Regions from separate parts of the Oleiphilus sp. HI0132 genome, predicted to be linked through region 2. Evidence: predicted binding sites of a transcription regulator. Region 2 holds the regulator's gene; the other holds the start of a gene.

Region 1 (10,961 bases), on a different contig from region 2:
AGCGCTGTTCTTAGTATGAACGCTGAGCTTAGATCAACTCAATCGCCATAGCGGTTGCTTCACCACCACCAATACATAGTGCAGCAACACCTTTAGACTTGTCTTTCACTTTCAATGCGTTGATCAAGGTAACCAACAAACGTGAACCTGTTGAACCAACAGGGTGGCCTTGTGCACATGCACCACCGAAGATGTTCACCGTTTCTGGGTCAAGACCTAGGTCAATGATAGGCATCATTGCAACCATTGCGAAGGCTTCGTTGATTTCATACAAATCAACATCTTCTTTAGTCCAGCCTGTCTTAGCAAACAAGTTTTCAATTGCGCCAACAGGAGCGATTGTAAATTCACTTGGGTGCTGGGATTGCGTAGCATGACCAACGATACGAGCAACAGGCTTAAGGCCACGTGCTTCAGCTTCGCTTTCACGCATTAGAACAAGTGCTGATGCGCCATCTGAGATTGATGAAGCATTCGCTGCAGTGATGGTACCATCTTTAGCAAAAGCTGCGCGAAGACTAGGGATTTTCTCGATGTTAGCGTTGAATGGCTGCTCATCGTGCTCAACCACAGTATCGCCACGGCGAGACTTAACGGTTACTGGAACGATTTCAGCTTTTAGCAAACCTTCTTCCGTTGCAGTTTTTGCACGAGTAAGTGATTGGATCGCATAGTCATCCATCTGCTCACGTGTATAACCTTTCTTGTCTGCAACTTCTTGTGCGAAAGAACCCATTAGACGACCTGTTTCAGCATCTTCCAAACCATCTAGGAACATGTGATCCATTGCTTGGTCACCGTGACCCATGCGGAAGCCCTTACGAGCCGTTGGCAAAATATAAGGAGCGTTAGACATAGACTCCATGCCGCCAGCAATCATTACATCGTTAGTGCCTGCCTTGATCGCATCGTGTGCCATCATCGCCGCTTTCATACCTGAACCACAAAGCTTGTTGATTGTGGTAGCACCCGTTGCATCAGGTAGGCCTGCTTGACGCATTGCCTGGCGAGCTGGGCCTTGCTTAAGACCGGCTGGCAATACGTTACCCATGATCACTTCTTGTACGTCTTCAGGCTTAAGGCCCGCACGCTCGACCGCTTCTTTGATAACGATGCTGCCTAGCTCAGGCGCAGGAACAGTAGACAGGCTACCTTGAAGACCACCCATTGGTGTACGAACACCGCTTACAATTACAACAGAATCTTGCTTAGACATATTAGCCTCTTACGTTTTACTCGTGGCCGAGCCACAAAGAGTGCACCCTCGTGAGGTGCCGGAAATACAAACGAAGCCAAGGATAGTGACCTTAGCCCACCAAATCGGTCGCAGATTGTATCAAGGATCTCGTTTTTGAACCAATTTGTTTGCTGTAAGGAAAGGTAAAGGCTTGCGGTTTACCTGTAGAGGACACCAAGCAATTAGCTTACACAGAGTGCCAAGTGTTTTCGGTTTAGGTCGATAATGTGATAGTTTGAGACAAGGTATCTCCTCAGATTTAGAGTAATTAGAAAAGGTTCATCAATTAATATGGCTAACAAGCAGCTTAATGATATATCTACTCCCATAACGAATCTCGATGAACTGGCTAAATTAGCCGACTATTCACTAATGAATAACCTTCGGTGCGACCCTCAGGCGACGGCCAGTGGGGATGATTACGCGCCTCGACAAGTTTTTTCGGGACATTATGTCCCTGTAAAGCCGACGCCTATTCCTGAGCCTGACTATGTCGCTCACAGCAGGAAGTTTTTCAGCGAACTGGGTTTTGACGACAATTTGGTGGAAACGGAAGGCTTCCGTCGTTTGTTCTCTGGTGATATGTCGCATGTGCCAGAACCTATGAGACAAACAGCTTGGGCAACTGGCTATGCGCTGTCGATTTATGGCACGGAGTACATTCAACAGTGTCCGTTCCGCACAGGCAACGGTTACGGGGATGGCCGTGCAGTATCTGTCCTTGAGGCTGTCATCAATGGTCAGCGTTGGGAGATGCAGCTAAAGGGTGGTGGGCGAACGCCATATTGTCGTGGTGCGGATGGGCGAGCAGTGCTGCGCTCGAGTATTAGAGAATTTCTGGTTCAGGAGCATATGCACCAACTAGGGGTGCCAACATCTAGGTCCTTATGCCTTTATGTATCTGGCTCAGAGACCGTTGATCGCCCATGGTATTCTGAAGGTTCTTACTCCCAAGATCCGGATATTATGGTATCGAACCCGGTTGCAATTTCAACACGTGTCGCACCGTCTTTCTTACGGGTCGGGCAGCTTGAACTGTTTGCTCGTCGAGCGCGTAGCAAGGCTCATCCAAAAGCTCTCGAAGAGTTAAAGATGATCGTTTTGCATTTGATTGATCGTGAATACAAAAGTGAGATCAATGAAGACCTATCGTTCGAAGATAAATTACTGCGGTTGGCTAGCGAGTTTCGTGAGCGTTTAAGCGCGCTTGTCGCAAACTGGCTTCGCGTAGGTTATTGCCAAGGCAACTTCAATAGTGACAACTGCGCAGCGGGGGGGTATACCCTTGACTATGGTCCATTCGGGTTCTGCGAAGTGTTTGAACCGTTTTATCAGCCTTGGAGTGGTGGCGGGCATCACTTTTCGTTTTTCAATCAACATGCTGCTGCCGAGGCAAATTTTGAGAGTTTCTGCTCGGCATTGCGACCCCTCGTTGCATCGAAGCCCGATGTATTAGAAAAGCTTAATGAGATACGCTCAGGCTTCACTGCTGTGATTCAAGAGAAAATGGAATCAATGTGGGCGTCTAAGCTGGGGCTTAATAAGTTTGATGGAACGCTATTCAATCAGCTTTTAAAGCTAATGGTTCAAACCTCTGTTGACTACACCCTCTTCTTCCGCGAGCTGTCAGAGCTTCCTGAAGATGTCTCGACGCTTAAGAAAAGCTTCTATAAAGACCTGAGTGATGAAAAGGAAGAAGCATGGTCGCAGTGGTTACAGACCTGGAGAGGGCTGATAAACATTGAGGAGGGCGCCGAAGCTCTGTCGTTACAGATGAAGCGCGTCAACCCAAAATACACCTGGCGTGAATGGTTGGTCGTGCCAGCGTATCAACAGGCGATGAAAGGTGACTATACGCTCGTAAAGGAATTACAAGACGTGTTGAGCAAACCATACGATGAGCAGACATTAGAGGTGAAAAATAAATTCTACCGTTTGAAGCCCGAGGTCTTTTTCGGGGCTGGCGGTGTCTCGCACTATAGTTGCTCGTCCTAATCGAATAAGCGCAACGCGCTAAGCAATTTCAAGTACTTGTGACAATAGCCAGTGAAGACACACACTACCTGTTGCTTAGAGGTTTGCTTACTTTATTAAGGCGTATTTAGTTCTTTAAATCTGCCTTCATTTGCTTGCGAAGCACTTTGCCGTTGGCCGTTCGGGGGAACAGTTGGGTGAAGTAAATCTTTTTAGGTACTTTATATTGAGCCAAATGTTCGTTTGCAAAGGCTAATAGGCTTGTTTCATCTAGCGTGCTACTTTCATGGCGAATGACGCTCGCCACGACCAAGTTCTTATCTGGCCCGATCTCTTCTTCGAGAGCGACACAATCAGCGACGTCGGGGTGGGTTTTCAATACCCGTTCAATCTCGTGGGGTGAAATACGAAAGCCAAAGCTGTTGATGATGTCGTCACGTCGACCGAGGAACCAAACATAGCCTTCTTCGTCTCGTTTGGCGTAGTCGCCGGTGAGAAAATAGCCGCCTTTGCGTGTGGCTTGTGTGGTGTCCGGCAGTTGCCAGTATTCAATGAACAGTCCTAAGTCTTGCTCGTCGATACAAAGCATGCCTTCTTCACCGTCTTTGACTGGCTCTAAGTTCTCATCGAGTAGATGTATTTTATGCCCGGTCTGAGGGCAACCCGCAGAGCCCGGGCGAATGGGGCGAGCAGGGTGATGCGATAAATAATAAGAACATTCAGACATGCCGATAGCTTCGTAAATATCCTGATTAAAGCGGTCTTGCCATAACCCAAGCATTTCATCTGAAAGATGCTCGCCTGCACACATACAGTGGCGAAGTGTCGGTACATCTTTAGCTGAAAATTCAGTTTTCTGAATGATCTGGCGATAAATGGTTGGTACACCGATAAAGATTGTGCATTGGTGCTTGGCGATCAGCTTCGGCCAGGTTTCTGCCGTGGCATCGCCGTTATAAACAACGACGGTTTTGCCTAGCAGCATCGGGTCCATCATGGCGGTGCCGAGTACGTAGGTCCAGTTGAACTTACCCGAATGCAGAATGCGGTCAGTTTTATCGCTTTGGTAATCAAACCAATGGTAGGCCGCGGGTAAGCGACCCAGCAAAGCCCTGTGAGCATGCAATACGCCTTTTGGATAACCCGTGGTGCCAGAGGTGTAGACTAAGTAGGCCGGGTCGTTATAGCAGGTATTGACTGCGATTTCGTCATCGGATGAACTTGCTAGTAAGTTTGCAAAGCTTTGAAACTTAATCTTGCTACTTGTGCTGGCGGTCTCGGCGAGTTCGTCGATAATCAAAACATGAGCCAACTCTGACTCTTCTAGTGTATCCAGGTGTAGCTTCTCGGCCAGCGCAGCGGTGGTGATCAGCACTTTGGCACCAGAGTCCTTCGCCAGGTAATCAATCTCGTCGCCGCTAAGCAGAATAGAGCTGGGCACCGCAATACCGCCAAGCTTAACTGTGCCATAAAAGGCAATCGGGAACTCGATAACATTCGGTAGCCAAAGCATGACCCGGTCACCCTTTATCAAGCCCAATTCACTTAACAGTGCAGCACATTGGTTGGATGCCTTATCAAGTTGCTGATAAGAATAAGCTTGATGTAATTCGTTACTCTCATCGCCATGGTCAACGATGAGTGCTGTTGAATTCATATCAAAGCCGGGAATCGCCGGGCGCGTGCAGGCAAGGCCTATGTTGAAGTCTTTTGACAGGTCCAAGTCATTTAGTGTCTCAAGCTTAATAGGCTCTTGCATGTTTCGCTGTTCTCTTTGTGGAATGAGTGCTTAGTGGGAAAGGTCTAAAATAATTTTGCCGATATGGGCATTGCTTTCCATTAGGGTATGCGCCTCAACAACATCTTCGAGTGCGAAGGTTTTGGCGATCACAGGCTTAATGGTTTTGTTCTCTAGCAGCGGCCAGACTTTTTCTTTTAGCTGTTGCGCAATTGCGGCCTTAGCGTCCAAAGATTGAGGTCGTAGCGTCGAGCCGGTCAGCGTTAAACGCTTTAGCATCACGGGCAAGAAGTTTACCTTGTTGATCGGGCCTTGAAGATAAGCAATATTGATAATACGGCCTTCAATCGCGGCGAGGAAGAGGTTCTTCTGAATATACTCACCGCCAACCATATCAAGAATTACGTCGATGCCTTTGCCGTCATTGTGGTCTTTGATAGTGGGCAGGTAGTCTTGTTCGTTGTAGTTCACTGCAAGCTCTGCACCCAGCGCTTCACAGGCTTTTGCTTTCTCATCGCTGCCTGCGGTGGCATAGACTTTTGCGCCCATCGCTTTGGCTAGTTGAATCGCCGTGGTACCGATGCCGCTGGTACCGCCATGAATAAGAAAGGTCTCGCCCGCTTTCAGCTGACCGCGATCAAACACGTTTGACCACACTGTAAAGAAGGTTTCTGGCAAGGCTGCTGCTTCCACCATTGAGTAGCCTTCAGGAACGGGTAGACATTGGCTTTCTGGTACATTTACATACTCGGCATAGCCACCACCGTTGGTGAGTGCACAAATCTTATCGCCTTGTTTTAAGGTAGTAACGGCAGAACCGACTTCGACCACTTCACCGGCTACTTCCAAACCCAATATGGGTGACGCATCTTTTGGGGCCGGGTAGTTGCCTTGTCGCTGAATCACGTCAGGGCGATTAACGCCGGCTGCTGCTACCTTCACCAGTACTTCATTTTCTTGAATGCCAGGGCGTTCGCCTTCAGCAACTTGCATGACATCAGGTGCGCCGAAGTTTGGGGTGTCGATATATTTCATTTTGGCTCTCTTGTTCGTGGCGAATTCGTATGAGTAGGCAAGCAATTTAAAGGGCTACCGGGTTAGGGTCAAGTTTATCAACTGTGTTCCGTGGTGATCCCATTGACATCAAACTGACACCAAAGCGTCACATTTGCTTCACACTGAATTACTATCCTGCCTAAAAACACAGGAGTCTAGGTATGGGTTTTCAGAGCTTGTTGGTTAACAAGGCAGTAGATAGTGAGAAAACAAACGGTACACTTCAACCTGCTGTCGAGCGCATGTCTAGCAATGATGGCCTTGCCGATAAAAACGGTGGGATTCCCGAGATATTACGAGCACCGCTTAGCTCACTATCTCGTTCACGAAAAACCTTAGACTCTTTCCTGCGAGATCATCCTCACCTTAAAGGTGTTGAGTTTGTCGAGCAGATTCTTCAGCACTTTGAGTTTTCCTTTCAGACGCCTTGGAATGAGAAAGAACGAATTCCGACTGAAGGCCGCTTGGTGATTATCGCCAATCATCCTTTAGGTACTCTGGATGCAGCGGCGGTATTCAAGTTGGTAAGTGATGTAAGGTCAGACGTGCGTGTTGTGGTCGATGAAGGCGTTCATGAGTTAGATGCGCTTGCGCCGATTACTTTGGCTTGTCAGCCTTACTCCGAGAATACGGCTAAAACACGTAATGTCGCTTTGAAAGAACACCTGGAGCGAGAAGGTGTGCTGATCTTTTTCCCCAGTGAAGAATTATCCCGTATTCGCCCGAGTGGGGTGACGGATACCAAGTGGCGTCGTGACTTTCTTGATATAGCTTTAGAAATGAATGCGCCGGTGTTGCCTTTGTATATTGATGCAGCAAACTCTGCTCTGTTTTACGGTGTGTCTGCGATCTATAAGCCGCTTTCTACCATGATGCTTGTGCCTGAAATGTATAAGCAAACACGCAAGACGGTTGCGATCCGTGTCGGTAAGCTTGTCATTCATGAGACCTATGCCAAGAGTGGTTTGCCAGTTAAGACTCAGGTCAAACTGTTCAAAAAACACCTCTATAAAGTGGGTAAGGGTAAAAAGGGGATATGGCAAACCCAGTCACCGGTTGCTCACCCTGAATCACGTCAAATACTTAAGCAGCTTATTGCTTCTCAAAACCGATTGGGTGAGACCAGTGATAATAAACAGATCTTTCTCTATAAGAACGAAGGAAGCTGCGCGGTATTGAGAGAGATTGGCCGCTTAAGGGAAATTGCCTTTCGCGCAGTGGGCGAGGGAACAGGTGAGCGGCGTGATATTGACCACTATGACTCGTCCTATAGTCAATTGGTCTTATGGGATGAAAATGAGTTGGAGATTGTCGGTGCCTATCGCCTGGGCAATGCCAAAGACATTATCGAACAGCAGGGTATTCAGGGCTTATACAGCGCCAGCCTTTTTGATTATGACGAGTCAATGCTTCCTCTACTAAAGCAAGGGGCGGAACTTGGGCGAAGTTTTGTTCAGCCTAAGTATTGGGGCAAACGAAGTTTGGATTACCTTTGGTATGGCATCGGTTCTTACTTAAGCAAGAACCCTGATGTGAAATACTTATATGGTCCGGTCAGTATCTCGAACGACCTGCCTAAAGCAGCAAAAGATTTATTAGTTTACTTCTTCACTCTTTATTTTGGCAGCTTTGACGAGACGGAATCTCGGCCTAAGGCTGTATCGAAGCACCCCTATTTGCTCTCAAACGATCTGCTTGATGCCTTGAGCCAGAATTTTTCAGGTACGGATTATAAAGAAGACTTTATGATTCTTAAGAACATCTTGTCGAATATGGGCTGTAGCGTGCCGACTTTGTACAAGCAGTATAGCGACCTATGTGAACCGGGTGGCCTAAAGTTCTTGGGCTTTGGTGTTGACCCTGACTTTGGTGATTGTATCGACGGTTTAGTGATGGTCGATGTCAGTAAGATCAAGGAAAAGAAGCGTAAGCGCTATATCCCTGAAGTTATTGAACAACAGGAAGATAAATAATGCGTGCGGCCTGGCAAGCATTGAATGTGATGTGGACATTGCATGGTGAGCAGGCGTCGGGCGAGAAGTCTGCCCGTAGCGAACTGCTTTATCTTGAGGGGAGTGATATTGATAGCAGCTGCGTCAGTGTTGATGTCTATGAACCGCATATAAAACCGAAGGGATGCATTGCGTTCTTTCACGGCATGTCTCCTTTTGGAAAAGACGATTCTCGTATCGTTACACTTTGTCAGTCGCTATGTCATGTCGGCTTTAGAGTGGTTTCTCCTGATGTTCAGTCAATCAAAACTTTGAAGATTGATCCTCGGCAGATCGACTTGGTTGCAGATATATTAAGTGCGTTGGTGGATCAGTCGCACTTATGTTCTTCGGGTAGGCTGAGTGTTCTTGCGCCGTCTTTTTCCGGTGCCATATGTTTGGCTGCTGCAGCGGATGAACGTGTTAAAGACCGAATCATCTCGGTGTGTGCCATTGGTGCATTTACGGAAGTTGATTCGGTGATGAACTACTTGCTGACCGATACCGATGCAGACCCCTATGGGCGTTATATTGTACTGAAGAAAATTATCCCAATGGTGATGGAGGCGAAGGTCAATGAGAATTGCCTGGCTTTACAACAAGCCTTGGATGCAGCGATTCAGGACAATATTAATGAAACGACCCTGCTTGATATAGAAAACAAGCCGGAGCCGGGTAGTAATATTACTTTAGGGCAATGCATCGACCAATTAAGCCAGAGTGAAGCGAGTCTGGTGCATCGTGTTTTGAGCGACTCACAGTACCGGGAACTACTTTTTTCGAAAGCGAAAACGCCTCTATCAGAAGAATTAGAGGCTCTGGATATTGTCTCTCGCTTAGATGATTTGAGTGCCAAGGTTTTTCTGCTGCATGGCGCGGCAGACAATGTCATTCCCTGCGGGCAGTCAGAGCTCTTATACCGCAAACTACGCGAGATGAAAAAAGACGTTGATTTAGTGGTCACTCCTTTTATTAGCCATGGTGATACATGCTTTAGCTTAAGGCAGGTATTTGATGTCTGGCGTATCGTCAAAGGCTTTTCATTCTTTTTTGAAGACCACCATGCTTACACGAGATAGACAATCTTGAGAGAGTACGGCTTATACGGATATATTGATGAATAAAAATAAAATAAAAAAACGGCTGCCTGAGCTTTGGCAGTTAGAGCAGATTATTTCCCACACTAAGCACCCTCTGGTTGTTAATACCGAAGCGAATATTGATTTAGCCGGTCATCAGCTGCCACTGTATAGCATTGAAATGACACCTTATCGCCCGGGGCTGCCGACCGTTATTATTTCGGCGGGTGTTCATGGGATCGAGCGTATCGGTACACAAGTTTTGCTGTCGTACCTAGAGATGCTGCTGTCGCGAATGTCTTGGGATGTGGTGGTCGCCAAACAATTAGAAGCAATGAACTTAGTGTTTTTGCCGATAGTTAATCCTGGCGGGATGTATCTCAATACACGTGCTAATCCCAATGGTGTGGATTTAATGCGTAACTCTCCGATGGAAGCAGAGAGCGAGGCCCTGTTATTTGGTGGCGGACAAAGAATATCGCCACACCTGCCTTGGTATTGTGGCAAGGTCGAGGAGCAAATGGAGCTTGAGAACCAGAAGCTGGTAGAGGTGGTCGAGCGTTATTCTGATCAATCGCCCTTTACCTTAACGCTAGACTGTCATTCGGGCTTTGGCTTCCACGATTACTTGTGGTTTCCCTATGCTTATCGCAAACGGCCTATTGCGGTACTCGACAAGATTTATGCGCTGAAATTATTGCTAGATCGAACTTACTCTCACCATCATTATATCTTTGAGCCTCAGTCATTGAGTTATATCACGCATGGAGATCTGTGGGATTACATCTACAAGCGACATAAGAATTCACATGAGAGTATGATGATTCCTTTGACGCTTGAGATGGGCTCATGGAATTGGATTAAGAAGCGTCCGACTCAACTATTCTCTAGGTCTGGTTTATTCAACCCGATGGTGCCGCATCGCCTGCAACGCGTTTTACGGCGGCATATTATGCTATTCGATTTTCTTTGCTCGGCAGCCATTGGCTATAAGAGCTGGATGCCCAAGAAAAAGCAGCAGGTACAGACCTTTCAAGCAGCTAAGCAGTTTTGGTATCGCTAATGGAAAAGTGGATGCTAATAAGGGGTTTGTCTCGCCAGAAATTGCATTGGGGTGAGTTTCCTGAGCACTTAAAAACACTGTCAGGCGCAGAGGTATTGTTTGAGGACTTGCCAGGTTTTGGTGAGCGACATCATGAATCTAGCCCGGGGACGATAGAAGAAATTGCTGAGAGTCTTGCGCCGAGGATTTTTGACTCAGCCAAGCTTGTTGACGGTAAGATCAATCTTGTAGGTATTTCCATGGGCGGAATGGTGGCGCTTGCCTTGGCTCAAATGCACCCTGAAAAAGTCGCTAGCCTGATACTGATAAATTCAAGCTTTAGACCCTATGCTCGCTTTTATCAGAGACTTCAACCTAAGGCCTATGCAGGCTTCCTAAAGGCCTGGTTTAACCCCGTTATGCGCTACAGTGAGCGTGAAATTTTGCGATTGTCGAGTAACATGAGAGATAGTGATGAGTGTTTGCTAGATGAGTGGTTAGACTTCAGACGTAAGCAGCCACCTAGCCGGAGAGCGGCAATCAAGCAAATTCTGGCGGCCAGTCGCTTTCAATGCGAATCACAAAAGCCCGTCGAACATATGCTGTTTATTGCGGCTAAACAAGACAGGATTGTTAGCTACCACTGCTCTGAAAATGCCGCCCAAGCATGGGGGGCAGATTATCGTTGTCATCACTATGCCGGGCATGACTTGGCTTTGGATGCACCACAGTGGTTAGCCGAGCAGATCGTTGAGTGGCGACAGAGTCTATAAAGAGCGGGGTGAGAAGTAAGCAAACCTGAATGATCAGGCTTGCTTACTTGAATCTAGGCACAGGTTCTATT
Region 2 (21,699 bases):
TCAAATTTCTTTACTGGTAAAGCTCGCTCTGGGACTTTGTCTATGGAAGCGCCTGGTAATGAGAGCGCCAAGGTATACCAACCCGCCTCTGGAAGCCCACTGCGTACAGGCCTTATTACTTGAGGCCAGTCCGCATGCTGGCCGATACCAGGAACCAATAAAACAGCACCATGTTGTTGCGGCTTTTGAGAAGGTCTTTGTAAAGCCAGAACCTGAACACTTCCAGCAGAAGAACCACCTTCAGGTATGGGGTACTCAACATCCAGCCAAACTACTTCTTTTTGCCTCAATTCCGATATCAGGGCTTGCTGAGTCACCTTATCTAGATCTATATGTCCAACTCTAAGCGCCTCACTCTTGGTTTCACTTTCTTCTTTGCCTTCAGAGGCGTCAGGTGCATCTTCCGCCAGCACCATGCTAGAACTGAATATAAGAGTAACAAGAGCAAGGCAAAACCATTTCATATAAAAACTCATCTTAGTGACACTCGGAGGCACAAACCTATCATCAATAGGCTTAACACTTTACTTATCGGCAACTAAACTATTCGCACCAGCGCTTCTACGTTAGAATAGCGCAAATTATTAATTCCGAGGAAACCATGAGCCAATTTTTGATCGCCCCCTCTATTCTTTCTGCCGACTTTGCACGCCTAGGTGAAGAAGTCGAGAATGTTCTCGAAGCCGGTGCTGATATCGTTCACTTCGATGTGATGGATAATCATTATGTCCCTAACCTGACAATTGGCCCAATGGTTTGTGAGGCGCTTCGAAAGCACGGCGTGACAGCTCCAATTGATGCTCACCTAATGGTGAAGCCAGTCGATGATATGATCAAAAGCTTTATCGATGCTGGTGCGACCTATATCACCTTTCATCCAGAGGCTTCTGAGCATATTGATCGCTCATTACAACTCATCAAAGATGGTGGCTGCAAGGCGGGCTTAGTTTTTAACCCGGCTACCCCCTTACACTACCTTGACCATACCCTTGACCAGCTCGATATGGTTTTGCTCATGTCCGTTAACCCCGGATTTGGCGGCCAAAAGTTTATTCCTGGTACACTCGATAAACTTCGACAAGCACGCAAGTTGATTAATGATTCAGGTAAAGATATCCGATTGGAAATTGACGGTGGCGTCAATATCAACAATATAGCCGAGATAGCACAAGCTGGTGCCGACACTTTTGTTGCCGGCTCAGCCATATTCAATACCGATGACTATCAGGCAACCATCGCAGCAATGAGAGCCAAGTTAGCTGGCATTTCCTAGCCCAAACGTCATCCAAGGCGCTCAGCTTGTTGCAAAACCGAGCGCCTACTTCCCCTAACTTCGCATTTTAGCGCCCCGGCGTATTTGACCAAGTAAGAGTAACCCCAAGCCCAGCAGGCTTAAGCTGGCAGGTTCTGGTACCGATACCACATCAGGGTTTGAACCCGGCTCAGTGAATGTCGGAATATCTGGTACGACAGGACCAGAAACAATAGGCGCCTGATAAAGTTGATCGGTATTAAAAGCCCCTTGGGAAGCTTGCCCCAAGACCCAAGCAAACGCTTCAGAGCTTTCTCCTGTGCCACTTAACTGTATTGAGCTACCCAAAGCCGTAGACGGTGACTCTACAACGCCAACATCGATACTTGTGGCGCCCAAAGCTGAACCATTTGTTGCGACAAGGGAGCCTTCGTAGCTAATAAACTGTACTAAGTCGCCCAGATTATTTACCAAGGCAATACCATCATTGCCACCATTTTGCAGACCACCAGAGCCGGTAAAGGGTAACACACCATAGCCTGCCTGCTGATCGGAAAAACTACCAGATAAGTCCCATGACATATAACGTCGGCCATTATTGCCATTATAAAACTCGAGTTGCCAACCAAGTAAGTCTGTACCACTTAAGCCTGCTATTTCAACAAACTCATTTTGATCAGCCCCCTGATTATCATAGTGAAACTCATTGATATAAACAGGTAAAGCTTGAAGTGATGAGGAAGCCAATAACACAGATAGCGCCATCGTTGGGCGCTTAAGAAAGTTCTTCATTTTTAAGTCCTTTTAAAAAGTATAGAAATAGATTCTGCAAACATCCTGTTCGCATTGAGCTAAGGATTCCTAGCCCTCAATTAATATACCTGTCTTAGCAAAAAAATGTAGTCTTTTTTAGCTTAAGCAGCTGCCTTGGCTAAAATTGCTATATTTAAAGCTATGAGAGTCTCAAATAGCGAGCTAGCATGCACCCTGAGCTATTGATTCACTCACAGGCCTGAGGTAATCTGTAGGCCGTTTTATACCTATTAATTGATTAGAGTAGAGAGACTGTTCAGTGTCTACATCCGTTCATAATTTCGCAGCCCTTCGTGCGCTGCTTCCCTGCCGCTGGCGAAGCTAGCTAATTGAGCACGCGCTCGTTCAATATTTGCAGCTCCTGCGCTGTATACCGCTTCGTTTTAATTAATAGATTATGAATTTAGTTAGGAACACCCTATGACACCTGAGCATTTTTCACAACTAGCGGCTCAAGGCTACAATCGCATTCCTGTCACGCGTGAAGTCTTGGCTGACCTCGATACGCCCTTAAGTACTTATCTTAAACTCGCTAACGGCACCTATTCTTATTTACTAGAGTCTGTTCATGGTGGCGAGAAATGGGGCCGATACTCCATCATCGGTTTGCCTTGTACGCAAGTACTTAGAATTTCTGGCTCCACAGCCACACTCGAGCAAGATGGCGAAATCATCGAGCGACACGAGTGCAGTGACCCTTTAGCTTTTGTTGAGGAATTCCAAACGCGTTTCAAGGTGCCCGAAATAGAAGGCTTACCACGCTTCAATGGCGGTTTGGTTGGCTACTTTGGTTATGACACCGTTCGATACATTGAACCAAAGCTTGCTGACAGCTGTCCTGAAGATCCTTTGGGTACACCTGATATCTTGCTTATGGTGTCTGACCAGCTGGTTGTATTCGATAACCTAAGTGGCAAGTTGATACTTATTCATCATGCAGACCCTGCCACTGAAGATGCTTATCAAATAGCTCAGTCGGTACTGGATTTATTGGTTCATCGTTTACGGAATAATACCTGCGCGGAGCCGGCTCAAGAAGCCACACAAACTGACATAAAAGAAAGCGACTTTATATCTGGATTTTCTGAAGACAAGTTTAAAGACGCTGTCGATACCATTAAGGAATACGTACTCTCTGGTGACGTGATGCAAACGGTGATTTCACAGCGCATGTCGATTCCGTTTACTGCTGAGCCTTTGAATCTGTATCGCTCCTTACGCTGTTTGAATCCTTCTCCCTATATGTACTTTTTGAACTTGGGCGAGTTTCATATTGTCGGCTCATCACCTGAAATACTTGCGCGCGTAGAAGAGGGTGAAGTTACTGTTCGGCCGATTGCTGGTACTCGCAAGCGCGGCATGAATGAAGAAGAAGACTTAGCCTTAGAGAAAGACCTACTCGCAGATCCTAAAGAATGCGCCGAGCATTTGATGCTAATCGATTTAGGACGAAATGATGCTGGCCGCGTTAGTGAAATTGGCAGTGTAGAGCTCACCGATAAAATGGTGATAGAGCGCTACTCTCATGTTATGCACATTGTCTCGAACGTGACCGGCAAGCTAAAACCCGATACCAGTCCGATTGATGTATTACGCGCGACTTTCCCTGCCGGTACTCTAAGTGGTGCCCCGAAAATTCGTGCGATGGAAATCATCGATGAGCTTGAGCCGGTTAAGCGGGGCGTTTATGGCGGCGCTGTTGGTTACCTCTCATGGAATGGCAATATGGACACGGCGATTGCCATTCGCACCGCGGTCATAAAAGACCAGGTATTGCATATTCAAGCCGGTGCGGGAGTCGTTGCAGACTCGGTACCGCAAAGTGAGTGGGATGAAACCATGAATAAAGGGCGCGCTGTATTCAGAGCGGTGGCAATGGCAACTCAAGGCTTAGACGGGTAAGGAGAAAAACAATGCTATTAATGATTGATAACTACGACTCGTTTACCTACAACGTTGTTCAGTACTTGGGCGAACTCGGTGCCGATGTTCATGTTTACCGTAACGATGAAATTACCATCGAAGAAATTGAAGCGCTAAAACCTAGTAAAATTGTGATTTCACCTGGCCCCTGTACGCCAAACGAAGCCGGTGTATCACTGGCTGCCATTGAGCACTTTAAAGGCAAGCTTCCAATTCTTGGTATTTGTTTGGGTCACCAAAGTATTGGCCAGGCTTTTGGCGGAAATATCATTCGTGCCGGGCAGGTGATGCACGGTAAGACTTCAGCCATGCATCATAACGATAGGGGCGTATTTAAGGGATTGACTAACCCTTTCACCGCAACCCGTTACCACTCACTGGTTATTTGTAAAGATACGCTACCTGATTGCCTGGAAATCACGGCATGGACTGAAAACGATGACGGTAGTGTCGAAGAGATCATGGGTGTTCGCCACAAGGAACTTGATATTGAAGGGGTTCAATTCCACCCTGAGTCAATTCTAAGTGAACACGGTCATGACTTACTTAAGAATTTCTTAGACCGATAAGATAAAACGATAAGCGAATAAAAATAGGTATACGCATGGATATTACTCAAGCTCTGGCAAAAGTCGTTGAAAACACCGACCTAGCAACCGATGAAATGCAGTCTGTCATGCAACAGATTATGACAGGCCAAGCGACAGAAGCTCAAATTGGCGGTTTCCTAGTTGCTTTGCGCATGAAAGGCGAAAGCATTGATGAAATTACCGGCGCTGCTCAGGTGATGCGAGAGCTCTCTACTAAAGTAGATATCAGCGGCGAACACTTGGTAGATACCTGTGGCACCGGCGGCGATGGTGCTAACTTGTTTAACGTCTCGACAGCCAGTGCATTTGTGGTAGCTGCAGCGGGTGGCAAGGTAGCAAAGCATGGTAACCGTAGCGTTTCTAGCAGCACTGGCAGTGCTGATGTACTCGAAGCTGCAGGCATTAATTTGTCTTTAAGCCCCGAGCAAGTACAGCGTTGTATTGAGGAAATTGGTGTTGGTTTTATGTTTGCACCAGCTCACCATAGCGCTATGAAGCATGCTATTGGCCCCCGGAAGCAGATGGCTATTCGTACCATCTTCAATATGCTTGGCCCCATGACTAACCCTGCTAACGTTGGTAAGCAAGTGATCGGCGTATTCAATAGTGCTTTGTGTAAGCCTATGGCTGAAGTATTAAAACGTCTGGGTAGCGAGCATGTACTCATCGTCCACGCGAGTGACGGCCTCGATGAGATCACTATTTCCGGCGACAGCCATGTCGCTGAACTCAAGGATGGCGTAGTCAGTGAATACACCATCAAACCAGAAGACTTTGACCTGGCGCGAGCTTCACTTGATGGCTTGGGTGTCGATAGTGCAGAACAAAGCCTAAACTTGATAAAAGCAGCTTTAGGAAAGGAACAAAGCGAGGCTGCGCAAAAAGCACGCTCAATTATTACTTTAAATGCCGGTGCAGCGATCTATGCTTCTGACCTGGCTAGTAGTTTGGCTGAAGGCGTTGAGCTGGCATCCGATTCCATTGGTTCTGGCGTAGCTTTAGCTAAATTAAATGACTTGGCGAGCTTTACGCGCGTATTTGCAGAATAACTTTATATACCGGATTCATTATGTCAGACGTTTCTTTTGGCCCAGATTCAGCCAGCGATAAAACTCCAACCATTCTGCGAAAGATTGTCGCACGCAAGTGGCAGGAAATTGAGGAAAGACAAAGCACGCTAAAGCTAGCCGACTGCAAGGCACAAGCCTTCGATCGGGATGAGACCCGCGGCTTTGTGCGGGCGATAGAATCCAAGAACGCGAACAATTTGCCTGCCATTATTGCCGAGATCAAGAAGGCATCACCAAGCAAAGGAATTATTCGAGAGGACTTTGTACCTGCCGCCATTGCCGAAAGTTATGAGAAGGCCGGTGCAGCCTGTTTATCGGTACTTACTGACCGTGATTTTTTCCAAGGCCATGAGGACTATTTGCAACAAGCACGTGCTGCGAGCGCCTTGCCGATTATCCGTAAGGATTTTATGGTCGCGCCTTATCAGATCTACGAAAGCCGCGTTGTGAATGCTGATTGCGTGCTACTGATTGCCGCTTGCCTAACAAAAGATCAAATGCAGGAGTTAAGTGGCATCGCCCATGAAATCGGCCTGGATGTTTTGGTCGAAGTTCATAATGAAGCAGAGCTTAAAGATGCCTTAACGCTGGAAACTCGCTTAATCGGCATTAATAATCGGGACCTTCACTCTTTCGAAGTATCACTCGACAACACCTTTAACTTATTGAAGCAGATTCCCGAAGATAGGATTGTGGTCACAGAAAGCGGCATACATGCTCGAGAAGACGTGATCGCTATGCAAGAACGTGATGTGAACGCCTTCTTAGTCGGTGAAGCATTTATGCGGGCGGCAGACCCGGGTAAGGAGTTAGAGCGTTTGTTTTTTTAGGTATTTATAGGCAGTCATACTGTGACTGCCTATCAAATGATACTGAAACCATATCATAGCCATGACGAGATAGGTCTTTTATTAACTGCCTATCTGCCAAGACAGTATTACAAATCTGGTGAATACTGCCTTGAAGATCATTACTGGCAAGTCGCAAATCAAAATCCATCACTAAGTAGCGCATGCTGCCATACTCATCAGCATGCACCTGATTAACACTTTCATAGTTGATAAAGCGATACGAGCTATCGGCATTGAAGTGTGATTCCAGACGAGAAGAAAGTTCATCAGCTTCAGCAACTGCCGCCAATGAAAACATCATGGCAAATAATACCAAGCCTTGTAGTATTGACTGTAGGCTCTTATTAGACTTTCTTTCTTCCAGGTTCCAGATCATATTTCACCACGCTCTTCGTTTAGGTAGCTCTAGTTTAACGAAGAGGGTGCTTAAATATTAGTCTGTCAGCAATGGTTTTACCCTTGTTTACACTTGCTCAGACTTTAAGCTTCTCGGTGAAAGGAGGCCAACCCAAAGGTTTACCAGCGATTAAATGCAGGTGTACGTGGTAGACGCTTTGTCCACCATATTCATTGCAATTCATCACAACACGGTAACCATCTTCTGCGAAGCCCATATCGGCGGCAATATTCTTGGCAACAAAGAACAAATGTCCAAATGTTTCCTTATCACCTTCATCCATATCGTTAATCGTCGCGATTGGTTTTTTAGGGATGATAAGCAAGTGTACGGGAGCGGTTGGCTGAATATCCTTGAATGCCAGGCAGATGTCATCTTCATAGACGATATCTGCAGGAATCTGACGATCAATAATTTTGGTAAATAGCGTTTCTGTCATTGTTTTTTCCTCGTTTGCTTCCTTTAGGCTTGAGCAAGTTTAGGCAAGTTACCTATTGCGCCCACCGCATACTGCATCACTTTATTTTTCGCAGGCCCGGAATTATTTGCTAGACCCAGGCCTATATTTCTTACCACCCTTAGCGGCAGCAACTCATTACTAAAGCCATGATAGAACATATCCATAATGCTCATCATTTTCTGGTTCTCTGGTCGTCTACTTTTTTGATAACGCTGCAGGACTTCAAGGCTAGCAATATCTTCGCCCGCTAAGTGTGCTTGCCCCAGAATTTCGATTAGCATCGCAGCATCCATAAAGCCCAGATTAACGCCCTGCCCGGCTAAAGGATTGATAGTATGTGCTGCATCCCCCGCCAATGCCACACCCTGGCGGACATAGTTAATGGCATGGGACTTAAATAAAGGGAAGCTAGCGTGCTCTACAATGCGTGTAATGGTAGGAAGCTCTGAAGGATAAGCAGCTTTGATCGTCGCTAACAGCTCCTCGTTACCCATCTGCGATAATTTGCCGACACTTTCAGGCAAGTCGTACCAGACGAGTGAGCCAAAGTGTTCCTTACCACTATCGGCCAAGGGCAAAAATGCCAAGGGTCCATGAGAGGTGAATGACTGCCAGGTAATATCTTCCTGACTGCCTTCATACGCAGCAGTGCAGACAAAAGCATGCTGCGCATATTTGTCTTTATATTGACCGAGGCTGGCTTGTTCTCGCACACGTGACTGTGCGCCATCGGCACCAATCACTACGCGCCCGCTAATGTCTCCTGCTTTTGATAGTGTCAGGGTTTTCAGCTCACCATCCAATTCCATCTCTTCAATTTTGTCTGGACAATAGACGCTAACATTTTCCAGGCCGTTCATTGCTTCATGCAAAGCGAGATGAACAATATCATTCTCAATAATATTGCCAAGATGACTCTGGCCAATCTGACTGCAATCAAACTCGGTTCTTGCCCATGTCGAGATGTCAGGCAATAAGGCAGATAGCCCCTTTTTAGCAGGCATCTCATTTACTGCTAAACGTCGATAAGGACATAAGCGTTTGCCTTCGATATATTGCCATGCACCTAGGTTTTTTAATATCTGTTCACTCGCATAGCTGATCGCCGATACCCGAATGTGAGGTGCTTCGCCTTCTACGTACGCAGGGGGTAATAGCGGGTCAATGACCGCAACTTTAAAGTTCGATCGAGCCAATCCACAGGCAATGGCAGCGCCGACCATACCGGCACCGACAATCACTACATCATATTGCTTGGTCATGCTTTTCCTCTCAGCAAATCTTTTGCAGTATTATGCAAGAACTTCCCAACAATCACACCTTTGAGCTTATAATATCGCCTGTAATACCCAGTGAAGGACAATAAAAAGATGCGTCTTAATCAATTATCAAATAATGTGTTTTTTAACTTCAAGCAATACGGTTTGACTTTGTTCATCTTGCTCAGCTTAAGTTTCTCTTTTTCACTTCAAGCCGCTGGCTTTCCGCAACGTCTGATAGAAGGAAATTCACAACCCTCTCTCGCGCCGATCATTAAGGAGTCAGCGCCAGCCGTGGTTAATATTGCGACCTATACCATTCAGCGTAAATATAACCCTTTACTACAGTCACCATTTTTTCGACATTTCTTCTCTTTTCCTGATGAAATTGAAGAGTCACGCCAAGTTCAAAGTGCTGGCTCCGGTGTAATAGTTGATGCAAAAGAAGGCTATATTCTTACCAATCATCATGTCATTGCTGACTCTAACGATATCGAAGTAAAACTTCAGGACGGGCGTCAATTCAAAGCCACCTTAGTAGGTTCCGACAAGAAGGTTGATATCGCTTTGCTGAAGATCGATGCAGAAAAGTTGTCATCTTTGAAAATCGCCGACTCTAACTCCCTAGCCGTTGGCGACTTTGTAATTGCCATTGGTAACCCCTTTGGTATTGGGCAAACGGTGACTACTGGAATTGTCAGCGCACTTGGGCGGAATGGTCTTGGCATCCAGGGGTACGAAGATTTTATTCAAACCGATGCCTCCATTAACCCCGGCAATTCAGGCGGCGCATTAATTGACCTCAATGGCAACTTAGTTGGCATCAACTCCGCCATTATCGCTCCAGCCGGAGGAAACGTTGGCATTGGCTTTGCCATTCCAACTGAAGTCAGCCAATCAGTTATGTCACAACTTATCCAGTTTGGTGAAGTAAAACGCGGCGGTATCGGTGCCCGTTTCCAAGACTTAAGCCCTGAGTTAGCTGAAGCCTTCTCGTTCGGAACACATCAGCTTAATACCTATCAGGGGGCTATTGTCAGTAGTATCGAGGATGGCAGCGCAGCAGATGATGCAGGTCTAAAGCAGGGCGACATTATTACTAAGGCAAATGGTCGGGCCATCAGGAATGCCAATGATATCCAAAACAGAATTGGACTTTCTGCAATTGGCAGAACCCTTGATCTTGAGATTATTCGCAATGGCAATAACAAAGCGCTCGAAATTGAGATCGAAGCCATACCTGTCCCGGAAATAGCTGGTGACAAAGTCTCTTCTTATTTGAGCGGAAGCCTGTTAATGGATCTCATTCCAAGTGATCAAGAAGAAGCTATTGGCATTCAGGTTAAAGAACTGAGCAATAATTCGATCGCTAAACGAGTAGGCTTTGAGCAAGGGGATATAATCTTCGCGGTCAACCGAAGCAGGATTAGAAATATTGCAGAGCTTAAGTCTTATTTGAGGCAGCGAAATGTGCAGGCATTTCGCATCCGACGAGGATACGAAGACCTGATTCTCTATGTTCGCTAGCAATTAAAAGAATAAATCCCCGAGCCGCAGTTCAGGCCGCCTGCTGTAAGGCCCGGAGATTGTAAACGGTAAACAATAGAAGGCTAGGTTTTCTACCCGGCCTTCTTCTTTAACAACCAGCTTGGCTTCTTCATACCAATCTTTGCGAAGCCCTCATTTAGCGTCATCGGATACGCTAGTTCCATATAATCAGAGAGCTTCATTTTAATCACTTCGTGGTGATTTCCTGCTCTAAAGGCAATATCACCGGTTTCATCGAACCCTTCATACATATAGATGGGGACATCATATAAATTGCCGAATGGTGGCATAGCACCCACTTCGCATGATGGGAAACGGTCTTTAAATTCATCTTCTGTTGCCAGGGCGACCAGCTCGGTTCCCATGGCTCTCATAAATTGATCCCAGCGTATTCGACATGATGCGGGTAGCACCACCATCGACATACAACCGTCCAAATTGACCATAACGGTTTTCGCCATTTGGTCACCTTTAAGTTTAATACGTTCAGCGATCTCTTTTGCGGTATATGCTACCGAATGTTCTATTGATACGTATTGAACGTCATTCGAATCTAGATATTGCTTTAGCTGTTCAACTGGCATTTCCAGTACCTCTATAACTGCCTAACACTCGTTATTTTTGTCTTTAGTAGATCGAGACAATCGTCATTATTGCTTTGTCTCAGTCACTTCGTATTTCTGAAGCGCTATGCACAGGCAGATAGAGACCAGCAAAATTCGTTGATACTAAATTCTTTCTTAACTTCATCTTAGTCACGAACAAAGATAAGTTGAAGTAACAAAAAGTATCTTTTTATTAGCGTCGTTTATAGATGAGTTTTTTTCCAGTTTTTCAGCAGTATTATCACACTTGTTTTCATTCTTTCGCAGGTTAGGAAATACGTTTATTAATAAAAAAGGCGCTCAAAAGAGCGCCTTTTATCAGCAAAACAAATAACGTCTTAAATAACCGGCGCTAGTGCGTAGGTTATTGAACTGTATGCATATGTACGTCTTGTTGAGGGAACGGAATACTAATTCCTTGCTCATCAAACGCTTTCTTAACTGCTTCGAACATTGTGAAGTGAACTGCCCAGTAGTCCGCCGTCTTAGTCCAAACCCTAACGGTAAAGTTGACTGAACTATCCGCTAATTCAGAGATCGCAATCAAATGCTCAGGATCTTTTAATACACGAGAATCTGAAGTGATCAAGCCTTCAATAATCGCTTTCGCTTTATCAATATCATCGCTATAACCAATACCAAAAACGAAATCAACACGGCGAGTATCCAGCTGGTTGATATTAACCATACTGCTATTTGATAGGGCACCGTTTGGAATAATAACGACACGATTATCTGCCGTAGTTAGAATAGTGTTAAAGATCTGAATTTCCTTAACGACACCAATATGGCCTTGAGCATCAATTAAGTCGCCTACTTTGAAAGGCTTGAATAGCAAGATCAAAACACCGCCAGCGAAGTTTGACAAACTGCCCTGCAATGCCAAACCAACGGCCAAGCCAGCAGCACCGAGTACTGCAACGAAAGAAGTAGTTTCAATACCAACCATTGATGCAACAGCAATCAATAGCATCATCTTGAAGATGACTGACGCCAGGCTACTGACAAACGAACCAAGCGTTGGATCCGCTTTAGACGTAAAATGCTTTTCAACCTTGCTAACAATTCGATTTATCACCCAAAGACCAATTATCAAGGTAACAATAGCCAGAACAACTTTTGGCCCGTAAAGAATTGCAGCTTCTACAGCTATATCAGCATAGCCTTCTAGCTTATCTGTAGTTTCAGTTATATTTTCCATAGTCTTCCTTTTTTACCCTAGTTTAAAAGTAACTTTATTGTATTATCTATGATGCATCGAAATGCTGTTGTTATTATTCCTCGCAGCATAAAGTAGCTACACTAAGCTGGTCAACTTAACACTGTCAATCATCATTAAAATGTCATGAATACTGTCGATACACTCAACGCTAACTTAAATAAAACTCTCGCTAAAGGTCGTGTCAAGGCGACTAAACCTCCCGCCTGCCCTGCAATCGGCCTTTACCTGTTTGACCCCACTGTATTACAGGGCCCACTTAGCCATGACGAAGCACAGGCTGTTGTGGCCGAACCTGCCTACTGGTCTTTTTGTTGGGCAAGTGGACAGGTTTTGGCTCAGTTCATTCTGGAGAACCCGGAATATGTGCGTGGTAAGACAGTGCTAGATTTTGGTAGCGGCTCGGGTGTTGTTGCAGTCGCTGCTGCCAAGGCTGGTGCCAAAAAAGTCATAGCTTGTGATATCGACTCAGACGCTCTTGAAGCTTGTCGTGCAAATGCCGAACTCAACTCTCTGAGCTTTGACTACTCTGAAGACTTTATGGCTTTTGATGAAGAGCTCGACCTGATCACCGCGGCGGATGTACTATATGACAAAGATAATCACGACTTGCTAGATTTGTTTACCACTAAATGTCCTCAAGTACTTCTTGCTGACTCCCGCGTAAAAGTACTGCCCTCTTCCGCTTACGATTTGCTTGAAGTAAAAGAAGCCCGTACTTGTCCAGACCTAAATGAGTTTGAAGAATTTAACAAGGTGCGTATTTACCACTCAAACACTTGCTCTTAATAGTTGGCGCAATAAGGATCAGGTAAATCACTGTGCCTAACAAGTCTACAAACCAATCAATTAGCTCGAAACTACGGTGGGGCAAGTAAGCCTGAATAAGCTCAATACCCAGACCAAAGCAAGCCAAGCAAAATAGTATTGCCCTTAAACCTAGCCTTGGATAGGCAATTTGAACCAATAAAGAAAGTACAAAAAATACTACTAGGTGGAGCACCTTGTCACTCACATTAACTTGCTCCAGCCCCGTAAGGGGTGAAAACGCGGCAATACAAGAGACCAGCAAAGCAAGGTACAAAACGATTTTGTTCAGCCAGGTAAACTGGATTATCTGACTAAAAAGGTGTAGCACTTGAGAACTCCATAAAAGTTTTAGTCTTTGGCTGGTAGATACTTAAGTCTGTGGCATGTAGGCATAAACGGCTACTAGCCTTTAATGCCGACTCGTGAGCATAAAGCCCATCGCCCAATATTGGATGGCCGGTATATAGCATATGAACACGTAGTTGATGAGAGCGACCTGTTATCGGCGTGAGGATGACTCTCGATGCCTGTTCTGAGCGAGTCGTACATTGATAGAAGGTCTGAGCAGCTTTACCTTCATGTGAAATCATCTGTCGAGGCCGATTGGGCCAGTCGGTCTTCAATGGCTGATTAACTTCGCCACTTTCATCTTCCATAAAGCCATAAACCAAGGCTTCATAGCGCTTTTTGACTTCTCTGTCATGAAACTGCCTACTAAGCTCCCTGTGGGAATCCGCATCAAGCGCCAAGACCATCAAGCCCGAGGTTGCGCAATCCAAACGATGAACCACCCTGATAGTGGGAAATTGGTCTTGTAAGCGGCTCAGCAAGCAATCAGCTTTGTCGGGGCCTCTGCCCGGAACTGATAGCAAACCGGAGGGCTTATTAACCACCACAAGCTGTTCATCTGAATAAACAATCTCGATTTGAAAATCTGGACGCATTGGCTACAACTACCTAGTGACATTACTTTGATTTCATCAGAGCACTGCTGAAACTCCAAGCGAGCTATTATACACTGCCTACAACCCTATTAAGCCCTATAAATTTCTTAGACGATATTCTGATCAGGAGCGAATCTTCACATGAAGGGAAATATGTTTACCGGCTTTGGCTATCTGGCTCAAGGTTTCAAGATCATTTGCCAGCCCGGCTTTCGCCTATTTTTACTGGTTCCTTTAACCGTAAATATCATCTTGTTTACGCTGCTCATCATGTGGGCATATAGCCTAGTAGACGGTTGGATGGCGACCTTATTGTCTTGGGTCCCAGAATGGCTAGGATTCATGGAGTGGTTATTCTGGGGAATCTACTTCTTAGCCATCTTAATGACGCTGTTTTATGGCTTTATTGCCGCCGCGAATTTAATCGGCGCTCCTTTTTATGGCTACCTGGCAGAACTCACTGAAAAGCACTTAAGCGGCCAAGATAAAGGTGAAGACTTCTCATGGAGCGAGCTACTGGCAATGGTTCCCAGAACCATCATGCGAGAACTCCAAAAGCTTGTTTATTATATCCCGCGGGTGCTAGTGCTATTGGTTTTAGGCTTAATCCCCGGCTTGAATGTGATTATTGCTGTTATCTGGATTATTTTCTCAGCCTGGATGATGGCCATTCAATATATCGACTACCCGGCAGATAATAATAAGATGAGCTTCCCCGATATGAAAAACTACCTGGCTAGCCATCGTCTGACATCACTAGGTTTTGGGCTGGTAACGTTTGGGGCAACGCTTCTGCCTATCGTGAATTTTCTGGCACTGCCCGCTGCGGTGTGTGGCGCGGTCGCATTTTGGGTAAACGAAGAAAGATCTTTAGGCAATATCAATATGAACTTTGAAGCAGAGGCGCAGAAAAAGCTATCCAAGTAAATGCAGATAGCTCATCAAGATGCATTTGCTAGCGCTTTCTGTTCATTAGCCGAGCTACTGGAAACCATTATCGATGCCGGGAAGTGACAAATAAACTCACTGCCTATGCCTTCTTCACTATGGATTTCCAGCTCGGCATTATGATTGATCAATACATGCTTCACGATCGCTAAGCCCAAGCCTGAGCCGCCACTTGAGTGGTCTCTGCTGGGGTCCGTTCGATAGAAGCGTTCCGTCAAGTGAGGGATGTGAACGGAATCAAAACCTTCACCGGTATCACGCACACAAAAGTGAGCACCTTCTTCATCCAGCCACCAGCTGATGTCGATATCACCACCGGTGGGCGTATACTTAACTGCATTAAACGCAAGGTTTGAGAAGGCGCTATAAAGCTGACGAGAGTCACCGGTAAATAAACAGGGTTTGGTGCTTTCAAAGTCCAAACGAATATTCTGATTTTTGTCAGCGCTAAAGGCTCGTGCGTCGCGGTAGACTTCTTGTAGTACCGGTTCGATATCGATCGCTTGAGTATTACTAGGCAGGCCTTCAGTTTCATACTTGGCGAGTAACAAGAGGTCACTAATCAGGCTTTCCATCCGTTTCGTTTGCTCTTGCATTGAATTTAAGGCTCTTCGCCACTTCTTAGGTGTATCTTCAGCATCCTGGAAGGTTTCGATATAACCTCTAATAACCGTCAATGGCGTTCTCATATCATGAGAAACATTGCTAACGAAGTCACGCCGCATCTGTTCAAGTCGCTGCACACGCGTCACATCTTGCGCGAAAACCAAGCGGTCATCTTTGCCAAACAAAGTGATATGTACTTGCAAAGTTGCACTTTTATTTAAAGGTGAACGTAGCTCTAAAGGTTCGTCGTAATTCTTGCTTTCAAAATATCGCTTAAAGGAAGGGTCTCTAAGCAAATTTGTTATCAGCTGACCTCTATCTGACTCTCGTTTAAAGCCAAGTACTGTACTTGCAGAGTCATTCCACCAGTCCATCGCACCTTCAGAGTTAGTCATGACGACAGCCTCTTTTAGTGCATTGGTAGATAATTGGACACGAGCAATCATTGACCGCAAGTTTTCTTGAGTAATGCGATTTTGATATTGAATTTGATATAGACCGTCAAACAGATCGCCCCATAAACCATGGCTTTCGGGAATTGCTTGGTCTTCTTGTACACTGTAAAGCCAACGATGCAGCTTAACAGCCTGGCTGATTGTCCAGGCTAAGTAGGCAAAGCAGCCAATCGCGAGAACCCACGCTAATTCCCCAATCAGCAGGCCAAGTACCAGCAAGCCAATCACAGCCCAAAAAAGGGAGTATAAGTGACCGATGATTCGTTTGTGCATAACCTTATGCTCCAGCACAGGAAGACAGATTCATTCTCTGATTCAATAGTTTGCCATTAAAACGCAAACGGTACAGAGAGTGTGCACCCTTCGTCAATGATCGAAGTCATGTGCATGAAAAATCGAGCTCCTTGCCACCTTTCTTATTTTATAACAAAGTTACCAATGCTCAAGCGCTATGCAGCACCTTGAGCAGAAAAACGATAGCCAGTACCTCGAACAGTTTGAACCAGGTATTCATGCCTTTCACCTAATGCCTTGCGAAGGCGCCGAATATGAACATCAACGGTTCGATCTTCAACATAGACATTGCCACCCCAAACTTGATCAAGTAGCTGGGAACGGCTATAAACGCGGTCTTGATGCGTCATAAAGAACTGCAGTAGCTTAAACTCAGTTGGCCCCATGCTCAGCAAATTATTGTGAGCGGTAACGCGATGACAAACTGGGTCAAGTACCAATCCATCTATTTCGATTTCACTTTCGACACCCGCAGGCGTCGCACGACGAAGTACAGCTTTAAGACGAGCAACCAATTCACGAGGAGAAAAAGGCTTAGTAATATAGTCGTCGGCACCGACTTCCAAACCCTGTACTTTATTATCCTCTTCGGTTTTAGCTGTCAGCATAATAATAGGGATATCACTGGTCGCTTCATTGCGTTTCAAGCGTCTTGCCAATTCAATTCCGCTAGTGCCTGGCAACATCCAATCAAGTAAAATCATATCGGGACGTTGATCCACAATAGCAATAAATGCATCCTGCGCATTTGAAGCTTCGATACAATTGTAATCAGCCATTTCTAAAGCAACAGCAATCATTTCTCTGATTGATGCTTCATCATCAACAATTAATACGGTTTTTTCTGACATAGTACTTACTCCAAAAATCAAACTGTATTAAAACGGCAAGCTGTTACAGTTTTATGACACTACACTGTAAGCCTATGCTGAGAACCTAATGAGCGCTCCTTTTTGCGAAGTTTTACAATTCACCTGACATAAAAGTCTAGAAACAGTCCCAGGAATAAAACCATACCCACCCAGTTATTGTTCAAAAACGCCTTAAAGCACTCATCTCTGTCACGATGGCGAATCAAGTGCTGCTGATATACAAATAGTACCGACGCAACGACAATACTCAGAAAGTAAAACTGCCCCATTTCAAGCTGTTCACCTAACAAGCTCAGCGTCAATATCACCAAAACCTGCAAAAATGCGATAATCGCCCGATCAGCCGAACCAAATAAGATGGCCGTGGATTTAACGCCGATTTTGATATCATCATCCCTATCGACCATGGCATACATCGTATCATAAGCAACGGTCCACAAGACTGTTGCCATATAGATCAACCAGATATGCGCAGGCAGTTCATTCACTTGCGCGGCATAAGCCATAGGAACGGACCAGGCAAATGCAGCACCTAAGACCACCTGTGGTAAATAAGTATAGCGCTTCATGAAGGGATAAGCAGAAGCAAGTGCGAGTGCACCAAATGAAAGGTAAATTGTCAGTTCATTGGTAAACAAAACCAGGATGAAAGACAACAGACATAAAACGGCGAAAAAGATCAAAGCCTGTTTTGCACTCACCCGCCCCGTCACCAGAGGGCGAGCTTCAGTGCGCTTTACATGACCGTCTATTTTTCTATCCGCAAAGTCATTGATTACGCAGCCTGCCGAGCGCATGAAAACAGAGCCGGCGATAAAAATAGCTAACACATCCATAGCTGGTATGCCCTCGGCAGCAAACCATAATGCCCAAAGCGTTGGCCACAAAACCAGATAAATACCTATAGGCTTATCCAACCTCGCAAGCCTTACGTAGTCCATTGCAACACTTGCAAACGCGGGTTTACTCTGAGTATTCATATGCCTATTTCTCTCGTTTGCTTGCCTCAAATACCCGAGGCATAAATAGTTCGCTCACCAGCAATGGTTTCTGACGAAGAAAAAATACCGAGCGCCGCCCAAATACGGGTTCTTTAAACTGTTTCACCAAGGAGACACTTTCAAGCTTACTACGCGTCATAACTCTGGATTTAAACAGAAATGCGCCTAAAGGCTTATCTCCCAAATACTGAAGCTGTCTTTCATAACCACTTAGCGTTGTTTTCGGAATAATACTGCGCGCTATCACCCATACTTCTCCGAAACAAAGCAGCTCAACTTCCCTGACCAGCGCTTTCTGACGCTCTCTCACTTTTAGTATCCGCCTCTCCTCAAGACTTGGTACAGCCCAGCCTTGATAAGTGACACGCACACTAAAGTTATTATTTGATGCTTCGATAAGCCTCTTGGTAAGTGAACCTTGATCAAAGACCCAGGAACCATATTGTTTAGGCACTTTCCAGTCGGGTATCCGCCGAGCGGCTGGCTTTAGCATCACATGCCCTTAACTGCGTAAATACCCGGCGCATTCCGCCAATAGCCTTGATAATCCATACCAAAACCAAAAACAAAACGATCCTCAACATTTAAACAAGTATAGTCAGCGAGCAGATCCTTGGTCGCCTTTCTGTCATGTTGCTTATCCAATAAAACCGTCGTCAGAACACGCGCTGCACCTTGCTGCCGACAATAATCCTGTACATGTAAGAGGGTATGCCCTTCATCAAGGATATCATCAACCAGAAGAACGGTTCGGCCCGACAGTGCTTTTACCGGCTTAGCCAGCCAGTCCAAGCGGCTGCCAGAGGTTTCATTCCCATATCGGGTAGCGTGTAAATAATCCAGCTCTAGTGGAAAATTCAAATGAGCGAGTAAGTGACCACAGTACACCAAACCGCCATTCATAATTGAAATAACCAGAGGGTTGTCGGTCGCTAAGTCTTGCTCAATATCTTTGGCTGTCTTTTCAATTGCATCACTTAGCTCAGACATATCGATTAGGCAGTCGGCCTCATTAAAGACTTTCTGGGCTTCGACGGTTTTGGTATTGGACATAGATCTTCCTGATAAAATGGCTGTGCAGATTATATCTGTGAGCCTGCCTGGCCGCAAAGTTACTATCGCTGAAATAGTGAAAGATTTGTGCTGATCGAGCTGATTCGGTAAATTAGCCCGCTAAGTGAATGAGGCAACATTTATTCTCTAAACTAGAATCTTCTCTTCGCATAAGCAAGCGGGCGCTAGTGTAAACCAGAGAGGCATGTTTGTATGCATTCGAAAGGCAAGTAACATTTTGATAATACAGGTATAAAGAATGAAGAAGTGGCAATGCGTAGTCTGCGGATTAATTTATGATGAGAGCGAAGGCTGGCCTGATGATGGCATCGAAGCGGGCACCTCATGGGAAGATGTACCCGAAGACTGGCTTTGCCCTGACTGTGGTGTAGGCAAAGAAGACTTTGAAATGGTAGAGATTTAACATGAATACTTCACCTATCGTTGTCATTGGTAGTGGCTTGGCCGGATATAATCTTGTTAAGGAGGTTCGCAAGCTGGACCAGGAAAGCGAGATTATTGTGATCACTCAGGATGACGCACACTCTTATTCCAAGCCTATGCTCTCGACAGCACTTGCCAAAGGCAAGCAGGCTGATGAGCTATCAATGGCCGACCCGGGAAAGTTCGCGGCACAGCACAATATTTCAATCAGAAATCATACGAGTGTTGACCGAATCGATACTTCTGCCAAAGCAATCCTGATAGGTGAAGAACGCTTAGACTACAGCAAGCTAGTGCTTGCTTGTGGTGCTCAGGTCAATAAGCTCAGTTTTCCCGGAAGTGAGCTTGAGAAAGTCGTTTCAATCAATGACCTAATGGACTACCGCCGTTTTCGTTCTTTGTTAGGCGAAAACTGCTCAGAAAGCCAGAACCATGTACTGATCATGGGTGCCGGCTTAATCGGCTGTGAATACGCGAATGACTTATTGGCAAGCGGTTATAAGGTAACTATCGTTGACCCTTCAAAATCAGCCTTAAACAGTTTGATTCCTGAAGAGGCCGGACAAGCGCTTATCGAAGGCCTTAGTGATGCAGGTTGTCAGTTTGAAATGCAAGCTCATGTAAGCGAAATCACTGAACAAGGAAATGGTTTGCTTGCTCGTTTAAGTAATGGCCAAGAACTTGAGTGTGCCTTGGTTATTTCTGCCGTCGGCCTGAAAGCCAATATACAAATTGCTCAAGACTCGGGGATTGAATGCCAGCAAGGGATTGTCACCAACGCCTTGCTACAAACTAGTGCAGAAGATGTCTACGCCTTAGGTGACTGCGCAGAGATCGAAGGGCAGGTCAGACTCTACGTGCTGCCACTAATGACCTGCGCACGCACCTTAGCGAAGACTCTGACCGGCACACCGAGCCAGGTAAGCTTCGGCATCATGCCGATAGCAACTAAAACACCCGCCTGCCCCGTCGTCGTTTGCCCACCTGCCAGTGCTTCAGGCCAATGGCGCTTCGAACAAGATGGCCTGAATATTTGTGGTCGTCATTATAACGAGCAAGACTGTTTGGATGGTTTTGTACTAACTGGGCAACGCTGTGTTGAAAAACAAGCGCTAGTTAAAGAGCTCAGTAGTCTTTAAGCTAAAGACTCCCTGAATTAGGCGCTTTGTTTAAAACTCAACAAAGCGCGATTAATAAAGTGAGTCATGATCATGCAAGACGTACTACAACAACTCATCGATGTCCTTCAACTTAAGCAACTCAACAACTTAGTCTTTGAAGGTTGCAGCGAAGATTTGGGCTTCAAAAATGTATTCGGTGGACAGGTCTGTGGTCAAGCACTGATGGCGGCTTATCAAACAGTCGATCAACTCAGCGCTCACTCAATGCATGGCTACTTTTTACGCCCAGGGGATCATTCTCTACCAATTCAGTACGAAGTGCAGATTATTCGAGACGGTAGTTCTTTCGCAACACGGCGAGTCATTGCCCGGCAAGACGACAAAGAGATTTTTACCCTCAACGCTTCGTTTCAAAAAGATGAAGCGGGTTCAGAACACCAGTTTGATATGCCCGAAAGCAAGTCGCCAGAAGAACTGGCTTCCGAGCTGGAAATACGTCGTCGCTTTAAGCACCTGATACCTGAAAAACTTAGGGAGCAGTTCACCCGCGATAAACCAATCGAAATCAGACCAGTTAAGCCAATTGACTATACCAACCCGGATATTCGTCCACCCTATAAGCAAAATTGGTTTAGAGCGGTGGCATCAGTCCCCAATGATCTATCATTACACCATTGCCTTCTGGCCTATGCCTCGGACTTCGGCCTGCTTGGTACTAGTATGCTGCCGCACGGTTTGAGTTTTATGCAAAAAGGCATGCAAGTTGCGAGTCTTGATCATTCGATATGGTTCCATCGCCCTTTCAAGGTTGATGAATGGTTACTTTACGATATGGATAGCCCTAGTGCGTCAGGCGGAAGAGGCTTTAATCGAGGGAATATTTTTAACCAACAAGGTGAGTTAGTTGCTTCAGTATGCCAGGAAGCATTGATTAGAAAACGTAGTTAAAACTGCAAATGCGTGACGCCTTGCTAGGATACGTCACGCGTATCGCTTTCAGACTTATCAAGCCACTGAAGTAGCCTCTCCATCGGCAAAGGTGGGGTTAGTAAATAACCTTGAACAGAATCGCACTTTAGCTCTCTTAAGCGCTCCATCGTCTCTTCATTTTCGACACCTTCTGCCACCACCTGATAACCCAGTTTTTGGCACATGTTAATGGTT

What was found. Region 2 encodes PhoB, which activates phosphate uptake and scavenging genes when phosphate is short. Its sites were predicted from a motif close to TGTCATANNNNTGTCANA; they were not measured.
Region 1: the regulator PhoB is predicted to act here: its motif matches at 6,088-6,105, upstream of A3766_RS08620 (NAD(P)H-quinone oxidoreductase).

What each region holds. Positions count from the first base shown of each region.
Region 1 is NZ_LWGJ01000726.1:281-11,241, forward strand. Features, by position in the region: gene A3766_RS08605 (acetyl-CoA C-acyltransferase) at 29-1,216, opposite strand; gene A3766_RS08610 (YdiU family protein) at 1,529-3,232, shown strand; gene A3766_RS08615 (acyl-CoA synthetase) at 3,339-4,970, opposite strand; gene A3766_RS08620 (NAD(P)H-quinone oxidoreductase) at 5,001-5,984, opposite strand; gene A3766_RS08625 (lysophospholipid acyltransferase family protein) at 6,167-7,978, shown strand; gene A3766_RS08630 (alpha/beta hydrolase) at 7,978-9,075, shown strand; gene A3766_RS08635 (M14 family zinc carboxypeptidase) at 9,113-10,138, shown strand; gene A3766_RS08640 (alpha/beta fold hydrolase) at 10,150-10,890, shown strand; gene A3766_RS08645 (lipocalin family protein) at 10,957-10,961, opposite strand, start outside.
Region 2 is NZ_LWGJ01001514.1:8,020-29,718, reverse strand. Features, by position in the region: partial or broken gene A3766_RS23450 (DUF3530 family protein) at 1-464, opposite strand, end outside; gene rpe (ribulose-phosphate 3-epimerase) at 602-1,273, shown strand; gene A3766_RS23440 (PEP-CTERM sorting domain-containing protein) at 1,328-2,044, opposite strand; gene trpE (anthranilate synthase component I) at 2,486-3,967, shown strand; gene A3766_RS23430 (aminodeoxychorismate/anthranilate synthase component II) at 3,979-4,557, shown strand; gene trpD (anthranilate phosphoribosyltransferase) at 4,593-5,627, shown strand; gene trpC (indole-3-glycerol phosphate synthase TrpC) at 5,648-6,478, shown strand; gene A3766_RS23415 (hypothetical protein) at 6,483-6,875, opposite strand; gene A3766_RS23410 (histidine triad nucleotide-binding protein) at 6,973-7,335, opposite strand; gene A3766_RS23405 (FAD-dependent monooxygenase) at 7,359-8,618, opposite strand; gene A3766_RS23400 (Do family serine endopeptidase) at 8,727-10,142, shown strand; gene A3766_RS23395 (aminoacyl-tRNA deacylase) at 10,235-10,747, opposite strand; gene A3766_RS23390 (mechanosensitive ion channel family protein) at 11,133-11,969, opposite strand; gene A3766_RS23385 (methyltransferase) at 12,114-12,776, shown strand; gene A3766_RS32780 (VanZ family protein) at 12,736-13,125, opposite strand; gene A3766_RS23375 (RluA family pseudouridine synthase) at 13,109-13,741, opposite strand; gene cysZ (sulfate transporter CysZ) at 13,883-14,668, shown strand; gene phoR (phosphate regulon sensor histidine kinase PhoR) at 14,683-16,023, opposite strand; gene phoB (phosphate regulon transcriptional regulator PhoB) at 16,200-16,895, opposite strand; gene ubiA (4-hydroxybenzoate octaprenyltransferase) at 17,015-17,896, opposite strand; gene A3766_RS23350 (chorismate lyase) at 17,901-18,410, opposite strand; gene A3766_RS23345 (hypoxanthine-guanine phosphoribosyltransferase) at 18,410-18,970, opposite strand; gene A3766_RS23340 (rubredoxin) at 19,230-19,394, shown strand; gene A3766_RS23335 (FAD-dependent oxidoreductase) at 19,396-20,553, shown strand; gene A3766_RS23330 (acyl-CoA thioesterase II) at 20,626-21,483, shown strand; gene A3766_RS23325 (EAL domain-containing protein) at 21,507-21,699, opposite strand, start outside.